4 regions of the Bacillus sp. mrc49 genome follow, and region 2 is predicted to be linked to each of the others. Evidence: riboswitches for the same ligand, from Rfam matches in the RefSeq annotation. Region 2 holds a riboswitch; each other region holds the start of a gene.

Region 1 (5,847 bases), on a different contig from region 2:
ATATCGAAGCTGCGCTTTCAGAGGCGATACAAGATGCGCATAAGCTTGGACTGACGGGAGGCCATACGGAGGACCTCCATTATTACAATGGCTTCGTTCCGACTTACGAGGCGTTTAAATCGGTCATCGAGGATAAGGGGATGGCCTTTCGAGCCAATTTGCTCGTACATCATGAGGCCCTTGAAGATATGCTGGCAGCAGGAGGCCGTTATCAAGAGGGAACGCAATATATCAAGTTCGATAGCATGAAAATATTCACCGATGGCTCCTTAGGGGGGCATACAGCCTTGCTGAGCGAGCCGTATGCAGATCAAAGCGGTACGAATGGCGTAGCGATATTCACGGAAGCAGAGCTTCGCCATTGGGTGCAAAAAGCAAGGCAGGCAGACATGCCGATTGCGGCCCATGCCATTGGCGATCTTGCGTTTGAATATGTATTGAATGCCATTGAAGCTCTGCCTCCGAAAGACGGACTGCATGATCGGCTCATACATGCCCAGATCGTCCGGCCGGAGCTGCTGGAGCGGGCAGTCAAACTGCCGGTGATCTTTGATATCCAGCCCGGTTTCGTACCGTCCGATTTTCCTTGGGTGGAAGAAAAGGTTCCGGCAAAGCTATTGGCATCCTCATACGCCTGGAAAACCTATTTGAATATGGGAATCACTTGTGCGGGCGGTTCAGATGCACCGATCGAGCCATTGAATCCAATCTTGGGGATCCATGCAGCTGTCACGAGAGCGAAAATCGATAGTGATGATGCGGGATATGGCTTGGCTGAAAGGCTTACCGTTTTTGAGGCATTTTCTCTATATACGAAAGGGAGTGCCGCGGCAATTGGCCAGGAAAAGCGGCGCGGTATGATCTTCAAAGGGTATGATGCCGACTTTACCGTATTTGATTTGGATGTCTTTGCAGTGAAGCCTGATGATCTCCTAACAGCTCAAGCGGTCATGACGGTCATTGATGACAGGATCATGTATGATGAAAATAACAGTTGCAAAACGAGTCATCGGAATGCAGAATAGGTAGATGGTTTTAAAAGATCAAGGAATGAATGGAAAGAAGGCAGGTTATGAAAGTGAATGAACAAAAAGAAGGGGCGATCTATGCCGCTCTTTCTTATATGATGTGGGGAATTGTTCCGGTGTACTGGAAATTCCTCCAGGGGGTCGGTGCAACAGAGATACTGGCGCAAAGGGTATTATGGTCTTTCGTCTTCATGCTGGTGTTATTGCTGTTCATGAAAAAATGGCAAGCGTTTCTTGACTATGTCAAGAATATAGTTCGTAACCCGAAACTCTTTATGGCTTTACTTACAGCGTCACTGCTCGTTACAGCTAACTGGGGAGTGTTCATCTGGGCCGTTAACTCCGGCCGGATTCTCGACACCAGCCTTGGCTATTATATCAATCCGCTAGTCAGCGTCCTCTTGGGCGTGATCGTCTTAAAGGAAAAATTGAGCGGAGCGCAAATCATGTCGTTCGCGCTTGCCGGAATCGGTGTTTTGATCCTTGGGATTCATTTTGGCACCATTCCCTGGGTCTCCCTTGTCTTGGCGATGACCTTTGGATTGTACGGATTGGCGAAAAAAATGATCAAGGCCGAATCGGCGATCGGGCTGACGCTAGAAACGATGATGGTGACGCCCCTCGCCCTTGGTTACCTGATATACTTATCGGCCCAGGCAGACATGAAATTCTTTACAGCTGGGAGCACAGGCTTGCTGTTGGTTGGCGGCGGGATCGTCACGGCGCTACCTCTTTTATACTTTGCAAAAGGAGCAGAAAAGATCCCGCTTTCGATGCTTGGCATTTTTCAATATATCGCTCCGACCTTATCTTTACTGATCGGTGTATTCGTCTATCATGAAAGTTTTACCAAAGCACATCTTTTAGCCTTTTTGTTCATATGGTCTGCTTTGGCCGTTTATACACTTTCCATCACGAAATGGGGGCAGGCAAGCGCCCGCAGGTTCAAAGAAAAGAGGAATATGGGTGCATGAATGAAAAAGATGCTTGGCGGAGCTTTTCCTCCAAGCATTTTTTTATGCAGGGCCATGCATCAGGATAGGTGAAACGTCGAACCTATTTCAGAAACGATCAAATCAGGGAGGCTGTTGAGACGGGGTATCTGTTCTTTCCGGATGGGATAGGGTTGGACTGTGTCAAAATAATAGGAACTGTCAAGGCTGACGATATGGTCTGTCAGGTAGGCCGATATGGTTGCATTCGATTTTCTATTATCGTTTAACTCATCAATGATTCCTTTAGAATTGGTAATGCCGATCCCGTGGCCAAAAAAGAGATTTTTCCCTAATAATATCGCATTTTCCCCTTGCCATTCAGGCTTTTTTTCATCATGTTCCGGGTTTTTGAAATACACGCAGTCCCCTGGTAAATAATCGGTGCCGCGGTGAACGAGCAGGATCATATTCGTTGGGGGATGCCAGTCATATAGAACGAGGTCTGAAAAAAGATAGTCAAACTTCCGCGGGCCGATTACATCCATGATCCCCATTAAGAACGTGACGACTATTGCTGTCCCGCATTCGAAAGCATATAGCGTTCCATTTTGGAAAATATCTGCAATGGCAACATGGGGAGGAATTCCTGGCTGAAGGGTGAAGGTGCCATCCTTTGCAAGGTGCCAATATCGTTGATTTGTTTCCGATTCATCGAGTGTAGCAAATTCAGCACCGCTTTTATCTAATGAAATGGCTGCCTCCATGACTCGAAGCCTCAATTGAATGTCGAAATTAAGTTCCTCCAAGTTCCGGTATTCAAAAACGGTCGCATATCCCGCCAGCAATTGTAGCAGTTCCAGCGCCTTGGCAGAGGGTATTCCTGGCTGGAGTTGACTGATATCTAACCATTTGTGATTAATCTTGATCATGATCATATCCACCTTTTGCTTATGAGTTATGAATCTGGTACATGGAAATGTCTGCAGGTCATGGTCATTATATGATTATCCGCATGGAAGTGATTATGTGAAGGAGGAAAAGTGCCGGTAATGAAGCATGTTTCGGATGGCAGATGTAGGAGATTTTTTAACGGAAGCAAATTAGTTTTCCCTTTTCCCGATGAATTGATATAATGATAGAGAAAAGTCCATATGTGCGAGAAATGTAGGGGAGCCAGTAATGCTGGCTGAGATTGCATCCTTTAGATGCTGACTCTTAGAACCTGATCTGGATGGTGCCAGCGGAGGGAACATATTATGACAGATTTTCCGTTTTGTATGTTAACGTCCGAATTCATCTTCGGGCGTTTTTTGTTTTATGATTGGCAAAATGCACCTGGCGCCCTTAATATTCCTGCATGTGGATCTTATACGATGAGTAGGAGGATACCCGCTTGAATAAATTTTTGCCATTGCTGACTTCGTTGTTCCTTTTAGCTGGATGTGGCGCCGGCGGAACGAACGAAAAAGATGAAGCAACAAAAAAGGAAGATAATGAAGGATTGAAAAAAGTGTCGGTCGTTCTCGATTGGACACCGAATACAAACCATACAGGATTGTATGTAGCCAAGGAAAAGGGGTATTTTAAAGAACAAGGATTGGATGTCGATATCATCATGCCAGGTGAAGCCGGTGCGGATAAGCTGGTGGCCTCCGGGAAATCCGAATTTGGCGTAAGCTACCAGGAAGGCATTACCCAGGCCCGCGTCCAAGGTGTGCCGATCGTTTCACTGGCTGCAGTCATCCAGCATAATACCTCTGGATTCGCATCTCCAGCGGATAAAAACATTAAATCCCCTAAGGATTTTGAAGGGAAAACATATGGTGGCTGGGGGTCACCGGTAGAAAAGGCCATCATGGATTCGCTCATGAAAAAAGAAAATGCGGATGTAAATAAAGTCGATATCGTCAATACAGGGGATGCTGATTTTTTCACTTCAGTTAAAAGGGATGTAGACTTCGCCTGGATTTATTATGGATGGACAGGTGTCGAGGCCGAGCTGAGAAATGAAAAGCTGAATATGATTTACTTGACTGATTACTCGGATAAGCTCGATTACTATACGCCTGTTCTGACAACGAACGAAAAGCTGATCAAAGAAGATCCAGACACGGTTAAGGCATTCGTTCATGCAGCTTCTGAAGGGTATCAGTTTGCGATTGATGATCCCGATGCGGCAGCGGACATTTTAATGAAGGCCGCTCCGGACCTGGATGCCAAACTAGTGAGGAAGAGCCAGGCGTGGCTTGCGGATAAATATCAGGATGATGCTCCGCGCTGGGGTGAACAAAAGCTTGATATATGGAAGAATTACAGTGATTGGATGAGAGAAAATAAGCTTCTTGAAGGTGATTTTAAACCTGAAGAGGCGTTTACCAACGAATTTTTACCTAATTAGGAGGAAAAAAAATGGCCAGTTCTTTAATCAGTATACAAATTATTCCTAAAGGTGAAAATGTCATTCCTTTAGTCGATGAAGCAATCAAGATCATAGATGAATCAGGTGTCAAATACGAGGTTCACCCCCTGGAAACAACCATGGAGGGCGAGCTTTCCCAGCTATTTGCGGTGATAGAAAAAATGAATCAAAGAATGATTGAACTAGGTTCGCCGAATGTCATTTCCCAAGTCAAAATATTATATCAGCCGAGCGGGATCACGATGGATACGTTGACGGAGAAGTATCGGGCATGATCGGAAGAAGGATTTGGAAGAAGGGGGCTCCCTTCTTTCTTTTAGTATTGCTGCTGATCGCATGGGAGTCAGCGACAGCGATATTGAAAATCGAAAAATGGCTGCTTCCTGCTCCATCTGCCATTTTCATTGAAGGAATCGAGTCTTTTCATAATCTATTGGGACACCTATTATCAACGACCGAGCTTGCGATATCCGGTTTTTTAATTGGAAGCTGTATCGGCTTATTGATTGCTGCGGCCTTACATCTGTTTTCAGGTGTGAAAGATGCCGTCTATCCCTTGCTCATTTTGTCACAGAATATTCCCATCATCGTGCTGGCACCGCTTTTAGTGATCTGGTTTGGCTTTGGGATGCTGCCTAAGCTCATCGTCATTTCCCTTGTATGCTTTTTTCCGGTTGCCGTTGCCTCATTGGATGGCCTGCGCCAGACACCGTATGAACTCAAGCATTATTTTAAGATGATGGGAGCGGGAAACAGACAGTTGTTTTGGAAGCTCGAACTTCCCCACTCGATTCCGTCCATTTTCTCCGGCCTCAAAATCTCGGCGACCTATAGTGTAATGGGTGCAGTCATTTCGGAGTGGCTCGGGGCGAAATCCGGGATTGGCGTATATATGACACTCGCCTCCTCGGCGTTCAGGACCGATCGGGTGTTTGTAGCCATTTTCATCATTATGGGAATGAGCCTGCTCTTTTTTGGAATCATCACCCTACTGGAGAGGTACCTTGTTTCATGGAAGCGGAAGGAGGATGAAAAGCATGCATCTGGAAATTAAAGACGTTTCCTATTCCTTTGATGGTAAACAGAATATTTTAGAGAAGCTGAATGTTCATGTGGGTGAAGGGGAATTCGTCACGATCCTTGGACCATCCGGCAGTGGAAAAAGTACATTGTTTCACTTGACCGGCGGCATTTTGAAGCCGGACCATGGCGACATTTTACTCGACGGAAAGAAAATAAATGGCTTAAAAGGCCATATAAGCTATATGCCCCAACAGCCCTCGCTATTACCTTGGAGAACGGTTATGGAAAATGTCCTGCTAGGAAGTGAACTTGCCGGGATTAAAGACAAAAAAAGAGCCAAGGCCTTGTTGATCAAAGCAGGGTTGGGAGAGTATGAACAAGCATATCCGCACGAATTATCCGGCGGCATGAAGCAAAGGGCCGCATTTATCCGAAGCATCTT
Region 2 (5,847 bases):
TACTGGTGGAAGAATTGGAATCGGAGCATATCTTTGCAGATGAAAATGGAAGCATCTATGGCAGCTTTGGCATTGATCAAAGCATCGAGATCTATGATGAAGTGCTGGCCGTCATTCCGTTCGATGAGATAATCGGCAAGGAAAATTGGAATGAGATAGTGGATGCCTCAATCACAGTGGATAAGCTTAAGGAACAGCTCGGAAAAGCCCTGAATGATTATCAATTCAGTGATTTAAGCGGAAAATATAAATTCAGGAAAAGATGTACGATCACCGAGCTTCAATTCATAGGTTGATAGATCGATGGAGAAGGCAAATGCTTTCTCTTTTTTCCTTCTCTTGATGAATTTTCTCCTTTCAGGCTGCTTCCGACCCAGTCTTGAAGAATTTGTAAATCTTCTCCTTTGTTAGATAAAGTGACGGAAAGGGTATTAAAGAAGAGAAGTCCACGGCAATATCATCAAGTCTTGCTCAGTCGAGAAATGACAGCGGGACACTTTACAGGGAAGATAGAGGCAACGCATTTGTCTTGGTTATATAAAATACATACTGAATCAATCAATAAAAGAATTTGCATGATGAAGAGGAGTACATATGAAAATTGGGTTGGTAAGGCATTTTAAGGTGGCGCATGAATTCCCGACCGGGAAATCCGTGTCGGCGGATGACATGAAGCAGTGGTTCATCGACTATGATGCTGCGGATATCATTTATGGATCGACTTCATTAGGTCAGGCGGAGTGGGAGGAATGCTATTGCAGCGATATGCCGAGAGCGGTCAAGACAGCGGAACATATTTTTCCTGGCACGATTCATTTTATGGAAGAACTGCGGGAAATCCCTTCCCCGCCCCTAAAAGGGGAGTTGAAGCTGCCGTTCATCCTTTGGGCCATTTGGATTCGCTGCTGCTCTGTCATGAACAAGCAAACGAGAGAGGAAATAAAGAGTGCAAAGCGGAGGATCAATAAAGCATTGGACGAGATCTTTGCGAAGGGGGAAAGGGATGTCTTGATCGTGAGTCATGCCGCACTTATGGTCTTTTTAAGGAAAGAGTTGATAAGACGGGGGTTCGGAGGTCCAAAATTCAAGCTTGCCAGCAATGGAAGGCTGTATGTTTTCGAAAGGTGATGAAAGAGTATTTAAGCTTCTCAGCCCTAAAAGTAGAAAGTTATTGTCATTTTCCGAATAATTATTCATTTCCCCATGATTGTAGTTTATGATTGTACTAATGTAATTTTAGCGAATTCCATAATGGGGAAAGAGGTCGGATATTTTGATTAAGGCAGTTTTTTTTGATTTGGATGATACGTTACTATGGGATCAGAAAAGCGTGAAAGAGGCTTTTGTTGCCACATGCGAAGCGGCTAGGGAGAAATATGATTTAAATGTCGGCGAGCTTGAGGAAGCGGTGCGAAAGGAAGCGCGTGAGCTTTACTCTTCTTACGATACATATGCATTTACACAAATGATCGGAATCAACCCTTTTGAAGGACTGTGGGGAAATTTTAACGATGATCATGATGAATTTCGGAAGATGGCGGAGATTGTACCGGCTTATCGCAGTGAAGCTTGGACGAGGGGTTTGAAGTCATTAGGTATCGATGACCCTGAATTCGGCCTTGAACTGGCAGAACGTTTTCCAGCGGAAAGGCGTAAAAAACCGTTTATCTACGAAGAATCCTTCCAAGTTCTGGATGAATTGAAAGGGAAGTACAAATTACTTTTGCTGACGAATGGTTCACCAGAACTGCAGAATACCAAACTTGAAATCACACCGGAACTGGTCCCTTATTTTGATCGAATCGTCATCTCAGGAGCGTTTGGTCGCGGTAAACCGGATGCTTCCATTTTTGAGCATGCTTTGGAAATCATGGAGCTGGATAAAGATGATGTATTGATGGTCGGCGATAATTTAATGACGGATATCCTCGGGGCATCGAGAGTGGGTATAAAGTCGGTCTGGATAAATCGCGAGGATAAGGAACGGACTGAGGTGGTTCCAACCTATGAAATCAAGCATTTGAAGGAGATCTTCCCTATTCTTGAGAGCCTGGAAGATTAAGTCATTGATCTTGATTGCTTAATGATTCATGGAGTGGATGATGGAAATATTAGGACTTTAAAATGATTTACAGAATGAAACGGGTGAGATATAGTTACCCTGTGTTCGATTATAATGTTCAGACTAGGGGTGTCCAATAAACGTTGGGCTGAGAGAGAAGCGCGTAAAGCTTCTTAACCCTCAGGACCTGATCTGGTTCATACCAGCGTGGGGAAGTTAGAATCTACTAAGCAATGACGAAACATGGGGTCATTTCTGTAGTCATACTAACGTCAGCCAGGTCTTGAATCGGAGATCTGGCTTTTTCGTGCGAAAAATGAATTGGATTTTGTCCTTTTTAAATCAATAAAAAGGAGAAATGAAATCATGATGGGTAATTCAGTAAACGACTTGAACGTTTCGATTATGTCCAGTTTTGCAGGAAGTAAAAAAGTGTATGTAGAGGGATCCAGACCGGATATTAAAGTACCAATGCGTGAAATTACGCTAAGTCCGACTACCGGGACCTTCGGTGAGGAGGAAAATCCGCCTTTACGGGTGTATGACACGAGCGGTCCCTATACGGATACAGAATATCCGGTGGATATTCATAAAGGCCTTGCCCCGATCAGACGCAGCTGGGTCCTGGAGCGTGAAGATGTCGAGGCCTATGATGGACGGGAAATAAAACCCGAGGATAATGGATACAAAAAAACAGGGTCACGATCCAATGCCGATATCTTTCCAGGATTGAAACGGCATCCGTTACGGGCGAATCAGGGGAAAAATGTTACCCAGCTCCATTATGCACGCAAAGGCCTCATTACACCCGAAATGGAGTTCATCGCGATTAGGGAAAATGTCGACCCCGAGTTCGTGAGAGAAGAGGTAGCGAGCGGAAGGGCGATCATTCCGGCAAATATTAATCATCCTGAAAGCGAGCCGATGATCATCGGACGTAATTTTCACGTGAAAATAAATGCCAATATTGGAAACTCGGCCGTCAGCTCATCGATTGAAGCCGAGGTGGAGAAAATGACTTGGGCTACCAGGTGGGGAGCAGACAACATCATGGACCTTTCCACAGGGAAGAATATCCATACGACACGGGAATGGATCATCAGGAATTCGCCGGTGCCAGTTGGAACGGTCCCGATCTATCAAGCGTTGGAAAAAGTGAATGGAATTGCAGAAGATTTAAATTGGGAGGTCTTTCGGGACACATTAATCGAGCAGGCTGAGCAGGGAGTCGATTACTTCACCATACATGCTGGTGTGCTTTTGCGGTATATCCCCCTAACAGCAAAGCGGGTTACGGGGATCGTATCCAGGGGTGGGTCGATCATGGCTCAATGGTGCCTGGCCCATCACAAAGAAAGCTTTCTCTATACTCATTTTGAAGAGATTTGTAAAATCATGAAGGCATATGATATCTCATTCTCATTGGGAGACGGGCTTCGTCCCGGATCGATTGCAGATGCGAACGATGAAGCACAATTTGCAGAATTGGAAACATTGGGGGAATTGACGAAGATCGCTTGGAAGCATGATGTTCAGGTCATGGTTGAAGGTCCTGGACATGTGCCGATGCATTTGATCAAGGAAAACATGGATAAGCAGCTGGAAGTGTGTCAAGAAGCCCCTTTCTATACTTTAGGGCCTTTGACAACAGACATAGCTCCTGGCTACGATCACATTACATCGGCGATTGGTGCTGCGATGATTGGCTGGTTTGGAACGGCCATGCTCTGTTACGTAACACCTAAAGAGCATCTGGGCCTACCAAACAAGGAAGATGTTCGAGTCGGTGTCATTACTTACAAAATTGCCGCCCACGCAGCTGATCTTGCAAAGGGCCATCCGCATGCACGAAAACGTGACGATGCCCTCTCCAAGGCTAGGTTCGAATTTCGGTGGAGAGATCAATTCAACCTTTCCCTCGATCCCGAAAGAGCTGTCGAATACCATGATGAAACTCTGCCGGCTGAAGGTGCCAAAACGGCACACTTCTGCTCCATGTGCGGACCTAAATTCTGCAGTATGAGAATTTCTCAGGACATACGTGATTTAGCGAAAGAAAAGGGGCTCGGTTTTGAAACCGTAATTGGCGAAGGACTAAAAGAAAAAGCGAATGAGTTCAGGAAAACGGATGGAACCATCTATCAATGATTGGTGAGAGGCAGAATTCGCTGAATCGGGTCATCCAAATAAAAGGTGAAATGAAAGTACTGGAAGCAAAATTGGAGCAACTGAAGAAAGAGCTGAACATGCTTCGGGAAAATTGCACGCATGAATTTGAAAAAAAAGACTATATACAAAAATGCATAAAATGTCACTTAATCGAAAGTCTGCATTGGTAGAGATTTTTCATTGGGAAAGGAAAAGGGATAGGACCAGTCCTATCCCTATCTTTATTATTGTTTCATCTGATTGATTTCCTGGATGCACTCCTGGACGAGGGTCACTGCCTGACTCATGGTCGCACCTCCACCGAATGCCGCTGTAACACCAACGGCTTCAAGGATTTCCTGTTCCGAACAGCCTTGATCCAGGCACCCTTTAGTATGATAGATGATGCAGTATTCGTCTTGTGAATACAAACTGATTCCCAATGCGATAAGCTGCTTTTCCTTTTTGGTCAATTGACCTTCTTTAAAGCACTCTTCCGTAAAGGAATTGAATTTCTCGGCAAGGTCGGGCATTTTCTCCGTAAAGGCACCAATTCCAGCCTTATAATCATGAAGAGCATTTTCAGTAGAATTCTTTGCTTCAAATTCCATTTTCCATTCAGCTCCATCCTAAGTTTTATTCATCAAAAATTAGTATGAGCTAAATGGAGCCTGCTTAATCAAGAAACATCGGAGTTTATTAATGAACTTTTTGTCGCTAAATGGCAATTGATTCCTTCGGACGGGCGGCTTTGAACCATTGGCAGCAAAGGATGCAGATAAGCACAAGGTCAACGGCATCACCTGCATAGTACATTAACATTCCGCCACTCTCTGCCTGTTCCTTCATGACTCCGCTTGGTGGATGGGCATATATGTATTTAGAAAGGATATCATGTCCGGCCAATGAAAGGGCAAACACGATCATCCGGAACTTGAAGCTGAGCGGGTGTGGCGCCGGATCGATGTAAATCATTGAGGCAGTGAATAAATAGCCCGCTGCGAATACATGGAAATGCACCAATGCGTGCAGCGTGATATTGTGCTGCATCGCCCCATACAGTCCAGTCGTATAGAGGATCCATAGCCCGCCAATATTGAGAATGGAGGCAGAGATGGGATTGCTTAAAATCCGCAATGGCCAGCTTTTCAACAATCTAGATAGGCGGCGGGCCGATTGCACATCCAATGTTCTAAGAGCAAGTGTAATGGGGGCGGCGAGTACCAAGAGAATGGGTGCAAGCATTCCAAGCAATAAATGGCCGACCATGTGTGCTGTAAAGTCCATATGTGCCCGATCGGCTATGGGGCCGACTATTGCAGAGGCTGCACTCATGACGCCAAGAATCCAAAACAACGTGCGCGATAATGGCCATTTTTTATATTGGCGTCCTGAATATATAGCAGCTCCTATATATATCAAGATAACTAGTGCGAATGATCCCCACAGCATCGGTTCAAACCAAGCGCCGCCATCATGAAGATGTCCGTCACTGTGCATGATGGTTGTCCGCTTTCACATTAAGTAAGCTGCGCCGTGTCCGGATGATCAAGACAATGCCGAACAAAATCATTGCCGACGCTGCCACGTTCCAAATCAAGTCATAAGGGCGAATATCGACATTGTAACGAATCTGA
Region 3 (5,847 bases), on a different contig from region 2:
TTCCGGAAAAGGCGCCGATAAGTGCGGTGGCCATACATCCCGTGCCTGTTACATTCGTTAATAGAACGTTTCCGTTATCAATGAGGGATGTGTGCTTCCCATTGCTAACAGCGTCGATGGCCCCGCTGACCACGACGACACTATTCAACCTTTTTGCTGCAGAAAAAGCAAGAGCCTCATTGCTTATCGTCAGTTCCTCTGAGTCGACTCCCCGTGTAACGATATCGCCGCCGATCAAACGGTGAATCTCGCTCGCATTACCGCGGATGATCTGGAAGGAGACCTTCTTTAGAAGCTCACTAACTTTCTCTGTTCGATACGGTGTGGCGCCAACTCCCACAGGATCCAAAATGACCGGGATATTTCTGGAGTTTGCCGTCCTCCCGGCTATCTCCATGGCTTCCAGGGATTTTTCATCAATCGTACCGAAATTCAGGACAAGTGCATCCGCCAACTTGACCATCGCTTCGACTTCCTTGGGACTGGATGTCATCACAGGTGATCCACCGATGGCAAGCGTGGCATTTGCACAGTCGTTGACCGTAACAAAGTTGGTGATTTGGTGTACAAGTGGTTTTCTTTCTTTTACCTTTTCAAACAAGTCAGCTGCCGAAAACTTTATATTCATATGGATTCACTCCGTTCTTTTTTTGAAAATGAATGAAAATGATGGACAGGCCCATGTCCCCCTCCTATTGAAAAACTATTGCGTATCGCTTCGGAGATATACAGCTTGGCCTGCTCAATCGACTCTTGCAAAGATTGTCCATTCGCCAAGTTGGATGCAATCGCGGAGGATAGGGTACAGCCAGTCCCGTGAGTGTTTTTCGTATGGATTCTTTCTCCTTTTATCCAGTGAAAGTTCTTCCCATCATAAAAGAGGTCGTTTGGGTTTCCCTCTGCATGCCCCCCTTTAAGTAAAACGGCATTGGAACCCAATTCAATCAAGGATAAACAGGCTTTGTAAAAGTCTTGCTCCGTTCGAATCGATAAACCAGTAAGTACCTCCGCCTCCGGTACATTAGGGGTAATGAGCGTTGCAAGCGGGAGCAATTTCGTTTTTAGGGCAGTGACGGCTTTTCCGTCCAGCAAATGGTGGCCGCTTTTGGAAATCATGACTGGGTCAAGGATGACGATGGCCGGTAAGTAGGTATTAAGAGCTTCAGCGACTGTTTCGACAATTTCTTTTGAACCAAGCATGCCGATTTTTACTGCATCGACGTGTATATCTTCGAAAACGGCAGCCATTTGATCAGTGATGATATCCGTGTCTATCGCCTGAACGGAACGTACTTCCTTTGTGTTTTGTGCAGTGACGGCCGTGATGACGGACATCCCGAAGATCCCATGTGCAGAAAATGTTTTGATATCGGCTTGTATCCCGGCGCCGCCGCCTGAGTCAGAGCCTGCGATGGTTAATGCTTTTTTCATGGAAAAACCCCTTCATATAAGTATTTTTCAATAATATTTTCAGTAAAATGAAAGCGAAAATGGCACCTGTCATTGAACTGAGCATAAAAGCTGGCATAATGCCAAAAAGAGCTGCTTTTTCCCCCAAGAGGAGTACCGCGATCGGATAACAGGCAAGCGAACCTAGAAGACCGGTCCCCGTCACTTCCCCTAGACAGGCGAAAGTCAATCGCTTTGTTTTACGATAAAGGTACGCAGCCAGCAGTGCACCGATCATACTGCCAGGAAAGGCGAAAAGTGACCCCGTACCAGATATATTTCTCAACATGGAAACGAGGAAAGCTTGAGTAACCGCATAAGCAGGGCCGAGTAAAACAGCTGTCAGGACATTGGCCAGGTGCTGAATGGGAAAAGCTTTCACAAATCCTACCGGGATGAATATAAAGGAACTGGTTATAGTCGTTATGGCCGTGATCATTGCCGTCAACGTCATTTTTCTGATTGTGTTGATCATCATGTCTATGACCTACAAGGGCCAATCCTGCTCATTTTGAACCATATCCCAGAATAAATATTCGTAGCGGGAGGTCACCAAGAAGTGCTTTTCCAGTCTCTGCAGTTCTTTTTCAGGCATTCCTTCCGTCAATTCCTCCAATAAAGCAATCAGCCACTTATGTGCTTCACCGAATTCTGGGGAGGAATAGGATTCAATCCATTTTGCATAGGGATTGTTATCCAAATCTTTGCCATTTCGTTCTTTTAAAAGCAGACCGATTTCATAATAATCCCAGGCACAAGGGAGAAGACAGGCGATTAAATCTGCCAATGTACCATGTTGAGCAGCATTCAGCATGTAACCCGAATAGGCAAGGGTAGTGGGAGTAGGTTCCGTATCCTCCAATTGCTTTGGAGTAATTCCGAATTCCAAGGCATAATGCCTATGGATATCCATTTCGACCTGTATCGTTTCATTCAAGATTTCCGCAAACTTTGCCATGGTTTCAACATTATGCGCTTTAATGACACCTAAAGCGAAAAGCTTGGAATAATCCATCAAATAGATATAGTCCTGCTTCAAGTAATAAGCAAACTTATGTTCAGGAAGCGTTCCGGTTCCGATAGCTTGGACAAAGGGATGTGAATGGTTCCTTTCCCAAATTTCCTTTGCGCGTGCATGAAGTCTGTCACTGAAGGTTTCTGTTTTAATATTTTTCATGTTCATCCCCCTTTATATAGAATCATTATTTAGAGCCAATAAAAAAACCCGTTCCTGAATAACGGAACGGGGCAGATGGATAAAGCCGAAATGGGCGATATCATCCACTTTCCTCCGCCGGTATGAGCCGGTTCAGGTTCAAAGGGTCCGGAAATTACTTCCATCTCAGTCTTGACAAGACTCCCCTAGTGGTGTGCATTGTATGTAATTACTGACATCATATCAGAAAGCCAAGAAAATGCAACCCGCCTTTGAAAGGGAGGAGAGTGGAAAAAAGGGGAACGAGGCAATTGACTTTTGTGAATTATTGGGATAAAATAATGTTCACATCATTTATATAATTGAATTCTTATCCAGAGAGGTGGAGGGACTTGGCCCTATGAAACCTCGGCAGCAGACCCATAATGGGAACTGTGCTACATCCAACAAGCGATCGCTTGGAAGATAAGAAGAGCCGTCCGGACCCTGTCAGCCTCTTCTTTAATTGAAGAGGCTTTTATTTTTGTAAAATAGTGTTTAAGGACATAATAGAAAAGGTATATATAATTTGGTGAAATTGAAACTTGTTAAGGTAGCTTAGGCTCTAAGCTGACAAGGAAAGGAGCCATTAACATGGCAGAAGTATTTAAGTGGATCGAACAGAGGAAGGCGTTGCTGATAGAAGAGCTATTGGCGAAAGGAGTATACAAAACCTCTGATGAAAGGCACCTTTATGATGCCCCTTTAAAAGTATTGGAAGATGAATATAAGATCGTTATAAATAGGTCTGATAGCGAGTCTCCTACAGAATGGATGACATAGCAAGAAGCAGGCGATCATTCAATAAAGATCATGTATATAGAAGGAAGCATTCGCAGTGTACATCGGTGAATGCTTTTTTATATGGAAAGATTGTTGTCACAAAAAATACATATTTAAAAGATTTTATAGGAATTTTGTCACATTTGTCCGCTAAAAAAACACATTTTTCCTTTCTGAGATAGTTGATTTTAACTACGAGTTTCATTATGATTGAAAGTGTAAAAATATTGAATATATGGGAGGTGTATATAAATTGCTTTCCAAAAAGGTTACCCCAGAAAGAATAGAAGAGAAGAGAAAAGAGATGATGGAATTGGCAAATATTTTTGGTATAAACAGTCTTCTGACGATTCAAGCTAGTCAAGAATTGGATACCCTGTTAAACGCGTTAACAAAGGATTTGAAAGCTGAATATTCAGGGGATTCCTAGTTTTCTTGAAATCGTGAATCTGATATACACATGATGGTGAATTTCTCCATGTAAACAAAAAAACTATTGCTGAAGGCAATAGCTTTTGAATAATCATGCTTCTATACGTTTACCAAGGATGACCAAATCCCGTTCAATGCCATCGAGCTCGGCAACTTGCGGTAAGTGCGCCCATTCTTCAAAACCAAATTTGGAGAAAAGCTTCATGCTAGGTAAATTATGAGCGAATATGAAACCTAATAGAGTCTTCACCCCTAATTTCGGGCTTACTTCAATTGCCTTCTGAATCGAAATCCGTCCGATTCCTTTTCCCCGGAAATAATCATCAATATAGATGCTGATTTCCGCCGTAGAATTGTAGGCGGGCCTTCCATAGAAAGATTGAAAGCTCATCCATCCTGCGGTTTGTCCTTCAAAAGTAATGATATATAGCGGTCTGCTTTCTGAATTATGCTCCTCAAACCATTTAACCCTCGATTGTACAGATATCGGGTCCGTATCTGCGGTGACCATTCTGGAGGCAATTGTGGAATTGTAAATTTCCACAATTTTAGGCAAATCCGATAATTCAGCCTCTCTGAATTGTATGTACTCGTTCATCATAAACTCTCCAATCCATTACTTTTATTAACATCCAGAAGTTCCTATTACATAATTTGATAGTGAATTGTGGTCATAACCAAATCATCTGAAAGTTTTATATTATCATACACTTTCTCCTCGTTATCTGCCAATTCATTTTTATTGTTACTTATGCTCATTTTTGGGTATGTAACATATAAAATGCTTCTTAGCTATAAAACAAAAGGAGAAACGAATGAAAAAATTAACTGGCTTATTAATGATTGTCCTCATTATTTGTTTTGTCGTATATGAATTTCAACAGGCTGCGGCGTCGAACCGTGTACAGCGGGTCATGGCTTTTGGCGATTCTTTAACATACGGTAAGGGAGATAAGCATGGGGAAGGCTATGTAAAGGGCTTGAGGGATGAACTAAACAATCCTGAGTCGGATCAAAAAGTAAGCTTTTGGAATTATGGAATTAAAGGGCAGGAAACGGATGGCGTCATCGAACAGCTCGATGATTACCGAATCCATACTAAACTCGATAAAGCCGACACATTCATCGTTTATATCGGCACGAATGACTTCATCAATAGTAACGGCGGCGACTTGACCGAAATAAATGATCGGAAAATCGATGAGGGCAAGCGGGAATACATCAGGCATCTAAAAAAGATCACAGCAACACTTCTAAAGAAAAATGATAAGGCCGATATCCTGGTAGTGGGCCTGTATAACCCGATCATTGACAACCGAAAGATCGAAAAGCACATTCAGGATTATAACCAATCAATCAAGGATGTAGTGAAAAAGGACGAAAGGATGGTATTCATTCCCACCGATGATTTATATAAAAACAAAAAGAAAGCCGATTATTTCAGTGATGAAATTCACCCCAATGAAAAAGGATATAGGCTCATCACAAATCGGATACTGGCAAGCTACGACTTCAAATGATAGCCATGGAATGTAGACAAACTCTAAACTGCCTTACATGTTAAACACCGAATGAACATGTAAGAGGTATTTTACTCTTCTTTTTATCAAATCTTTTCTTTTCATAAGTATTATGATTTTACACATTACTATAGAACATGGAATAATTATGGGAGATTAATCCGGATTATATGAGGAGATGCTAATAATGAATCAAAATGAAAAAACCAGGGAAGAACTTCTGAATGCAGTCAACGGCTTCTCGGATGAACAGCTGAATGCCCATCCTGAAGAAGGACGATGGAGCATTATCCAAGTATTGGATCATTTATATTTAATGGAGCGGGCCATCACAAAGAGCATTGCCGATAAATTGCACAGTGATGAGAGAGTTCCTGCGGCGGACAAACCGATCGAGCTTACTGTAAACCGTGAAGTGAAGGTCGAAGCGCCTTCATATGTCGTTCCGTCGGAATCATTCCAAACCTT
Region 4 (5,847 bases), on a different contig from region 2:
AAACGAAGGTCATGTAATCGGTTAGGTTTTTCACCTTTTTGATCGGTGTCCCTGCTAATTCATACTTTCCCGTGGTATATATGAATTGCATGAATGCATGTAAAAGCGTACTCTTGCCCGCTCCATTTTCGCCGTTGATCACAATCCATTCCCCCGGATAGACTTTCAGCTCCTCAACCTTTATTTTCGCTTCTTTTTTCCGGAAACCGCCAAAATCCTGAACTTGTAAAATGGGGCCGCCATCACTATCCCGGTGTTTGCGAACGAGTTCATGATTTTGGATATACTCATCCCAAACTCCCGGGAACCAAATTCCATATTCTTTCATTTCGTTTTTATATCTTGAAAGAATGTCGCCTTTCGGACCATCTGCAATGATTTGTCCATCATCATTGAAAAGAACGATTCGTTCAATGAATTCCAAGACATGATCGATTTTATGCTCCACGATGATTATCGTCTTATCTTGTCCGATTTCCTTCAGCATGTCCCACATTTCTTTTGTTCCTTGCGGGTCAAGCATGGCCGTGGGCTCATCCAGAAAAATCACTTCTGGTTCCAGCGCCAAGACGGACGCAATAGCCAGCCGCTGCTTCATCCCGCCTGATAATGTATCGATGCATGTATGAAAATCATTCAGCTCCAATCCTACCTGACTGATATAATATTGGATTTTCTCCTTCATTTCTTCCTTTGGTATGGCGAGATTTTCCAGAACGAAGGCAATCTCCTCATCGGCAAACGGCATGCAAAATTGACAATCCGGATCTTGAAAAACGAACCCCCATGAAGCTGGACACTTCAATCGATCCGCCTTCATCGGTATTTCGATGGATTGTGGGATCAACCCGCTCAAAACTTGCAATAGGGTCGACTTCCCACTTCCAGACGGACCTAACAATAAAACCTTTTCACCTTTATCAATCGATACGGATAAGTCCTTGAAAAGCAAGGAACCATCGCCAGGAAACTTCAATCTTAACTTTTCGACATGAGCGATTCGTTCCATCGTCATCCACCTCTACTTTTGATCCAATTCGGCATAATCCTTGCTTGATACTGGACGTACAAGATTCGTAACTCCCGTAGCTTCCAACACCCGTACTAGATAGTAGGCAAACACCCCAGCAAAGAAGATCGATCCGATAAATCTAGCAATCATGAACAATAGTAAATTCCAAGTAGAGAGGGCACCGATCTCCCCGTAGGCAAAGTCCATCACGACCGATCCAAGGCAGGAAGCAATCCCTGCTAAAACGGCTACCGATAGATTGAAGTTTTTATATTTGAAAGCCATGAACACCAGTTCCGCGAATAAGCCTTGCACCACCCCATATAAAAGGACGGTCAACCCCCACGGTGAGCCAAGAAAGAACTCACCCGATGCTGCCGCAATCTCTGCCAACAGTGCCACGCCAGGCTTCCGTAAAACCAAAAAGGCAACGGGTCCTGCCATGAACCACATTCCATAAATTAGCTGATCTAAATGCAATCCAAATGGTTTAACGGAATAATAAATCGAGCCCCACAGGATATAAACGATACCAAAGGCGACAGCAATCACGATCGTGACCAATATATCCGTTAATTTCAACCCTTGTTTCATAGTTACAATCTCCTTTTACACTTCTAATGTTTTCTTATGTACCGGCCATGTTTCCAAACGATAAGCCATTTCCCAAAATGAATATTCATATTGGCTGCTAAGGATAAAATGCTCTTTCATCCGTTCTTTATCTGAATCCGTTACTTTTTCAGCAATTTCATCAAGCCTTGCAATTTGCTCTTCAACCAGCGCACGGAACCACTCTCCACCATATGCCGCAATCCATTCTTGATAAATCGGCTCATCCGGATTGCACCCTTGCAGCTTTTCACCTATCTCATAATAAAGCCAGTAGCATGGCAGGATCGCGGCAATCACATCTCCTAAATGTCCTGAATAAGCGGCCCGATACATATGCGATGTATACGCATAAGCCGTCGGGGCAGGTGTGAAGGTTGCCTTCTCTTCTTCCGTGATACCCAATTTCTCAGAAAAATTTTCGTGAAGCCTCAACTCCGCTTCATACGTTCCTTGGGCATGCCCGGCAAGCCTGCTCGTTGTATGTAAATCTTCAGCCTTGACTGCACCTAAGGCCTGAACCCTCGCAAAGTGAGATAAATAGTAGGCATCCTGCATCACATAAAAACGAAAACACTCCAAGGGCAACGTGCCATCCCCTATTCCCGTTACAAACTCGTGCCTAAAACTAGCTTCCCAAATATGATCCACCTCTTGCCTAATTACCTCTGAAAACTTCATCCTCATTCCTCCAAATCAATATTTTTCACCAATGACACAATTAAACTTTCACCACTCCTTTTTTTGGCAAACAAAAAACCACTTTCTTTAACGCAAGAAAGTGGTTGTAGTTGAAATAATACAAAAAAACCGTATCGTCCCAGACCCCACTTCCCTACGCTGGTATAAACCAGATCAGGTTCCAAGGGTCTTAAAGTCATACTTTAATCTCAGCTTCTCAGGTAAAATCGGATTTACCAATAAAGCACCCCTAGTGGTACAAATTGTATATGAAATTCATTTGCCTTTATATTAACACGATAAATCCAATTGTCAAACAGAGATTAGAAAAAATTTTCAAAACACATATCCTCAAAGAGTTGGAATTGCTAAGATCCCCCTTGTTGCGATTTACCCGCAAATTTTAGTTGTTTACTCACAAGTTTGGGCACGGTTTAGTGCCGAATTTGAGTGGATTCATCTGTATTTGAGACGTTTACTCGCGAGTTTGGGCGATTTACTCGCGAGTTTGGACGGTTTATTCGCGAGTTTGGAAGATTTACTCGCGAATTGCTGTTTTCCACTCTGATTCGGGTTGGTTTTTGATATATTTGCGCGGTTTAGTGCCGAATTTGAATGGATTCTTCTGTATTTGAGGCGTTTACTCGCGAGTTTAGGAGGTTTATTCGCGAATTTGCACCTTTTACTCGCGAATTGTTGTTTTCCGCTCTAATTTGGGTTGGTTTTTGATATATACTCCGTACATGGCTATATCAAATTGTTCAAAGGTAATGGCGAACAAACACCACATAAAAATCATTAATGTAAATGTCCAAATTTACTATTGCCGACCTCTTCCGAAGCATTGACTTGACGCAATTGATTCCCACCTCTTTCACGCTATGACATGCAATGTCAGTTTCCCAAGCTTACCGTAATCCGCTATAATTTCATCGTTTGCCTGTATGGAAATGGCATCTGTAATACCGCCTACCAAAACGATCATACCAGCTTGAATGGACAGTCCTTCCCGGCTTATCATTTTTACAAGTTCCACGATCGAATGAATCGGATGATCGAGTACAGCCTCACCAAGCCCCTTCTTTTGCATTTCACCATTTTGATAAAGCATAACTTCTGCTTGTGCCCAGTCCGTGTGATATGGAGAAAAAGCTTGATTGCTAAGCAGGATTTTGGCTGAGGATGCGTTATCCGCCACTACATCTGTAAGTGTAAAAGAAAAATTTTTATAACGGCTGTCAATGACTTCCAATGCTAGAAATACACATTCTACGGCCGGCCATACGTCTTTCGCCGTTATATTTGCACCTTTCAATTCCCCCTTGAACAAAAAAGCGAATTCGGGCTCCACTCTCGGATGAATGAATTCCCCAACTTTTAAATATGGATTATTAAGTTCCATGGCAGATGTCAGCCTGCCATAAATCGCTTCCTCTACCCCTACTTGCTGTTGCTTGGCTTTGCTCGTCAAGCCCATCTTCCACCCGATGAATTTGTTATCACCGGTGAGCGTTTCATTAATGCTCAACTTCTGAATTTCATAGGCTTGATTTACTGTGAGTTCTGGATTGGATAATGTAAGTTTATCCATCTCATGGCCATTTCTTTGCGATTCTGCTACTTGTTTTGCTAGTTGAACAAGTTTCATCTTAAAGTCCCTTCTTTCTGTAACGCCATTTGCTTTGCCACTTCAATGATCGTATCTTCCTGTCCGCCAACAACTTTTTGCCGGCCAAGCTCCATTAAAATATCCCTTGCGTCGACTCCATATTTTTTCGCCGCTTTATTCGCATGCAATAAAAAGCTGGAGTACACGCCACTATATCCCATTATTAAACTCGAATCTGTTATTTCCTGGGGCTTTTGCATGATTGTATTTCCCACTTCCTCCGAAAGATCAAGCATTTTATATAAGTCGATATCCGTACGGATACCCAGCCTATCCAGAACGGCAACAAGCACCTCCGTCTGGGTATTCCCTGCACCTGCACCGAGACAGCGGATGCTGCCATCAATTCGATTCGCCCCCTCTTCGATTGCTACAAGTGAATTTGCCACAGCGAGTGATAAGTTATTGTGAGCATGAAAACCGATATCGATATTCAGGTTTGTTTTTAATAAATTGATTCGCGTCTTCACTTCTTGGGGCAAAAAAGCCCCTGCGGAATCAACCACATACACAGCATCCGCTCCATAGGATTCCATTAAAAGGGCTTGTTCAACAAGTTTTTCGGGAGATGCCATGTGAGACATCATTAAAAATCCAATTGCTTCCATACCGAGATGTTTCGCAGCCTCCAGATGTTGCTTTGATACATCCGCTTCGGTTACGTGGGTTGCAATTCGTGCCATTTTCGCACCAACGTGAGCGGCTTCTTTTAATTGATCGATTGTTCCTATACCCGGAATTAATAACACTGAAATAGCGGATTCGCCAGCCACTTCAACAGCTGCTTCAACTAATTCAATATCATTCACCTTTGAGAAACCATATTGCAAGGACGATCCGCCTAGGCCATCTCCATGCGACACTTCAATAAAAGGGACACCTGCAGCACTTAGTTTTCCTGTCAGGTTCTTGACTTGTTCAATTGTATATTGATGTGCCACTACGTGGCTCCCATCCCGCAATGCAACTTCAGTGACCAATACATCTTTACGCAAATGAACCCCACCTTTACAGTTGATTTCTTTTTCAAACATAATATTCCAATTGACTTTTAGCGATCTCTTCCCCCACTTTTACAGCTGAAGCCGTCATTATATCCAAATTACCTGCATAAACCGGGAGAAAATCTCCTAACCCCTTCACTTCCAGAAATACGGTTATTTGTTTACCGTCAATTATCGGCTCTGTCTTCAGACGATAGCCAGGAACATATTCAGATACCTTTTCCACCATCTTATTAATGGACGATTTTATCGCTTTCACATCAAAAGACTCCGATTGAAGCAGACAATGTATCGTATCCCTCATAATGAGTGGCGGTTCGGCCGGATTTAGCAGAATGATAGCCTTTCCCTTTTTCGCTCCACCGACCTGCTCCAGTGCCCTTGCCGTCGTTTGGGTGAACTCATCGATATTAGCCCGAGTTCCGGGACCGGCACTCTTGCTGGAAATGGTCGCGATTATTTCAGCATATTCGACCTGGGCCACTTGACTGATCGCATGAACAATTGGGATTGTCGCCTGACCGCCACAAGTAATCATATTAACTTCCATCTCTTCCATATTGTTCTGCAAATTGACAGAAGGAACAACAAAGGGTGCGATTGCGGCCGGAGTCAAGTCTATGACCCTCTTGTTCAACTTTTTCAGGGCTTCATAGTGAATCATCACGTGAGCCTTCGCGGATGTGGCATCAAACAAAATGTCTGCAAGCTCCGGCTTGTCCAAAAATCCATCCAGGCCATTTGCAATGATATGATGTCCGTGCGCTCTAGCCCTCGATAAACCCTCTGATTCCTTATCAATACCAATCATTACCGACATTTCAAGAACATCCGACCGGTGGATTTTCATCATTAAGTCCGTCCCGATA

What was found. A riboswitch is a leader RNA that binds a small molecule or an ion and turns the genes downstream of it on or off. The one in region 2 is predicted to bind thiamine pyrophosphate.
Region 1: it holds a riboswitch for thiamine pyrophosphate, as region 2 does, so the genes downstream of both, CVN76_RS22730 (ABC transporter substrate-binding protein) here and thiC (phosphomethylpyrimidine synthase ThiC) in region 2, are expected to answer to the same signal.
Region 3: it holds a riboswitch for thiamine pyrophosphate, as region 2 does, so the genes downstream of both, tenA (thiaminase II) here and thiC (phosphomethylpyrimidine synthase ThiC) in region 2, are expected to answer to the same signal.
Region 4: it holds a riboswitch for thiamine pyrophosphate, as region 2 does, so the genes downstream of both, tenA (thiaminase II) here and thiC (phosphomethylpyrimidine synthase ThiC) in region 2, are expected to answer to the same signal.

The regions. Positions count from the first base shown of each region.
Region 1 covers NZ_PHNG01000762.1:25,372-31,218, reverse strand. The annotation lists gene CVN76_RS22745 (amidohydrolase) at 1-1,025, shown strand, start outside; gene rarD (EamA family transporter RarD) at 1,073-2,002, shown strand; gene CVN76_RS22735 (protein-glutamine gamma-glutamyltransferase) at 2,062-2,892, opposite strand; TPP riboswitch at 3,120-3,229, shown strand; gene CVN76_RS22730 (ABC transporter substrate-binding protein) at 3,357-4,361, shown strand; gene CVN76_RS22725 (thiamine-binding protein) at 4,373-4,657, shown strand; gene CVN76_RS22720 (ABC transporter permease) at 4,654-5,436, shown strand; gene CVN76_RS22715 (ABC transporter ATP-binding protein) at 5,411-5,847, shown strand, end outside.
Region 2 covers NZ_PHNG01000710.1:137,959-143,805, reverse strand. The annotation lists gene CVN76_RS19875 (hypothetical protein) at 1-296, shown strand, start outside; gene CVN76_RS19870 (histidine phosphatase family protein) at 595-1,128, shown strand; gene CVN76_RS19865 (HAD family hydrolase) at 1,274-2,062, shown strand; TPP riboswitch at 2,178-2,293, shown strand; gene thiC (phosphomethylpyrimidine synthase ThiC) at 2,429-4,210, shown strand; gene CVN76_RS19850 (carboxymuconolactone decarboxylase family protein) at 4,456-4,821, opposite strand; gene CVN76_RS19845 (cytochrome c oxidase assembly protein) at 4,928-5,710, opposite strand; gene CVN76_RS19840 (DUF2243 domain-containing protein) at 5,700-5,847, opposite strand, start outside.
Region 3 covers NZ_PHNG01000800.1:353,120-358,966, forward strand. The annotation lists gene thiM (hydroxyethylthiazole kinase) at 1-628, opposite strand, end outside; gene thiD (bifunctional hydroxymethylpyrimidine kinase/phosphomethylpyrimidine kinase) at 625-1,431, opposite strand; gene thiW (energy coupling factor transporter S component ThiW) at 1,400-1,927, opposite strand; gene tenA (thiaminase II) at 1,937-2,626, opposite strand; TPP riboswitch at 2,719-2,823, opposite strand; SAM riboswitch class I at 2,973-3,077, shown strand; gene CVN76_RS28055 (Fur-regulated basic protein FbpA) at 3,239-3,427, shown strand; gene CVN76_RS28060 (aspartyl-phosphate phosphatase Spo0E family protein) at 3,681-3,857, shown strand; gene CVN76_RS28065 (GNAT family N-acetyltransferase) at 3,951-4,457, opposite strand; gene CVN76_RS28070 (DUF459 domain-containing protein) at 4,675-5,379, shown strand; gene CVN76_RS28075 (DinB family protein) at 5,567-5,847, shown strand, end outside.
Region 4 covers NZ_PHNG01000709.1:171,393-177,239, forward strand. The annotation lists gene CVN76_RS17920 (ABC transporter ATP-binding protein) at 1-1,009, opposite strand, end outside; gene CVN76_RS17925 (ECF transporter S component) at 1,022-1,606, opposite strand; gene tenA (thiaminase II) at 1,622-2,305, opposite strand; TPP riboswitch at 2,440-2,567, opposite strand; gene CVN76_RS17935 (2-keto-4-pentenoate hydratase) at 3,180-3,953, opposite strand; gene dmpG (4-hydroxy-2-oxovalerate aldolase) at 3,950-4,969, opposite strand; gene CVN76_RS17945 (acetaldehyde dehydrogenase (acetylating)) at 5,001-5,847, opposite strand, start outside.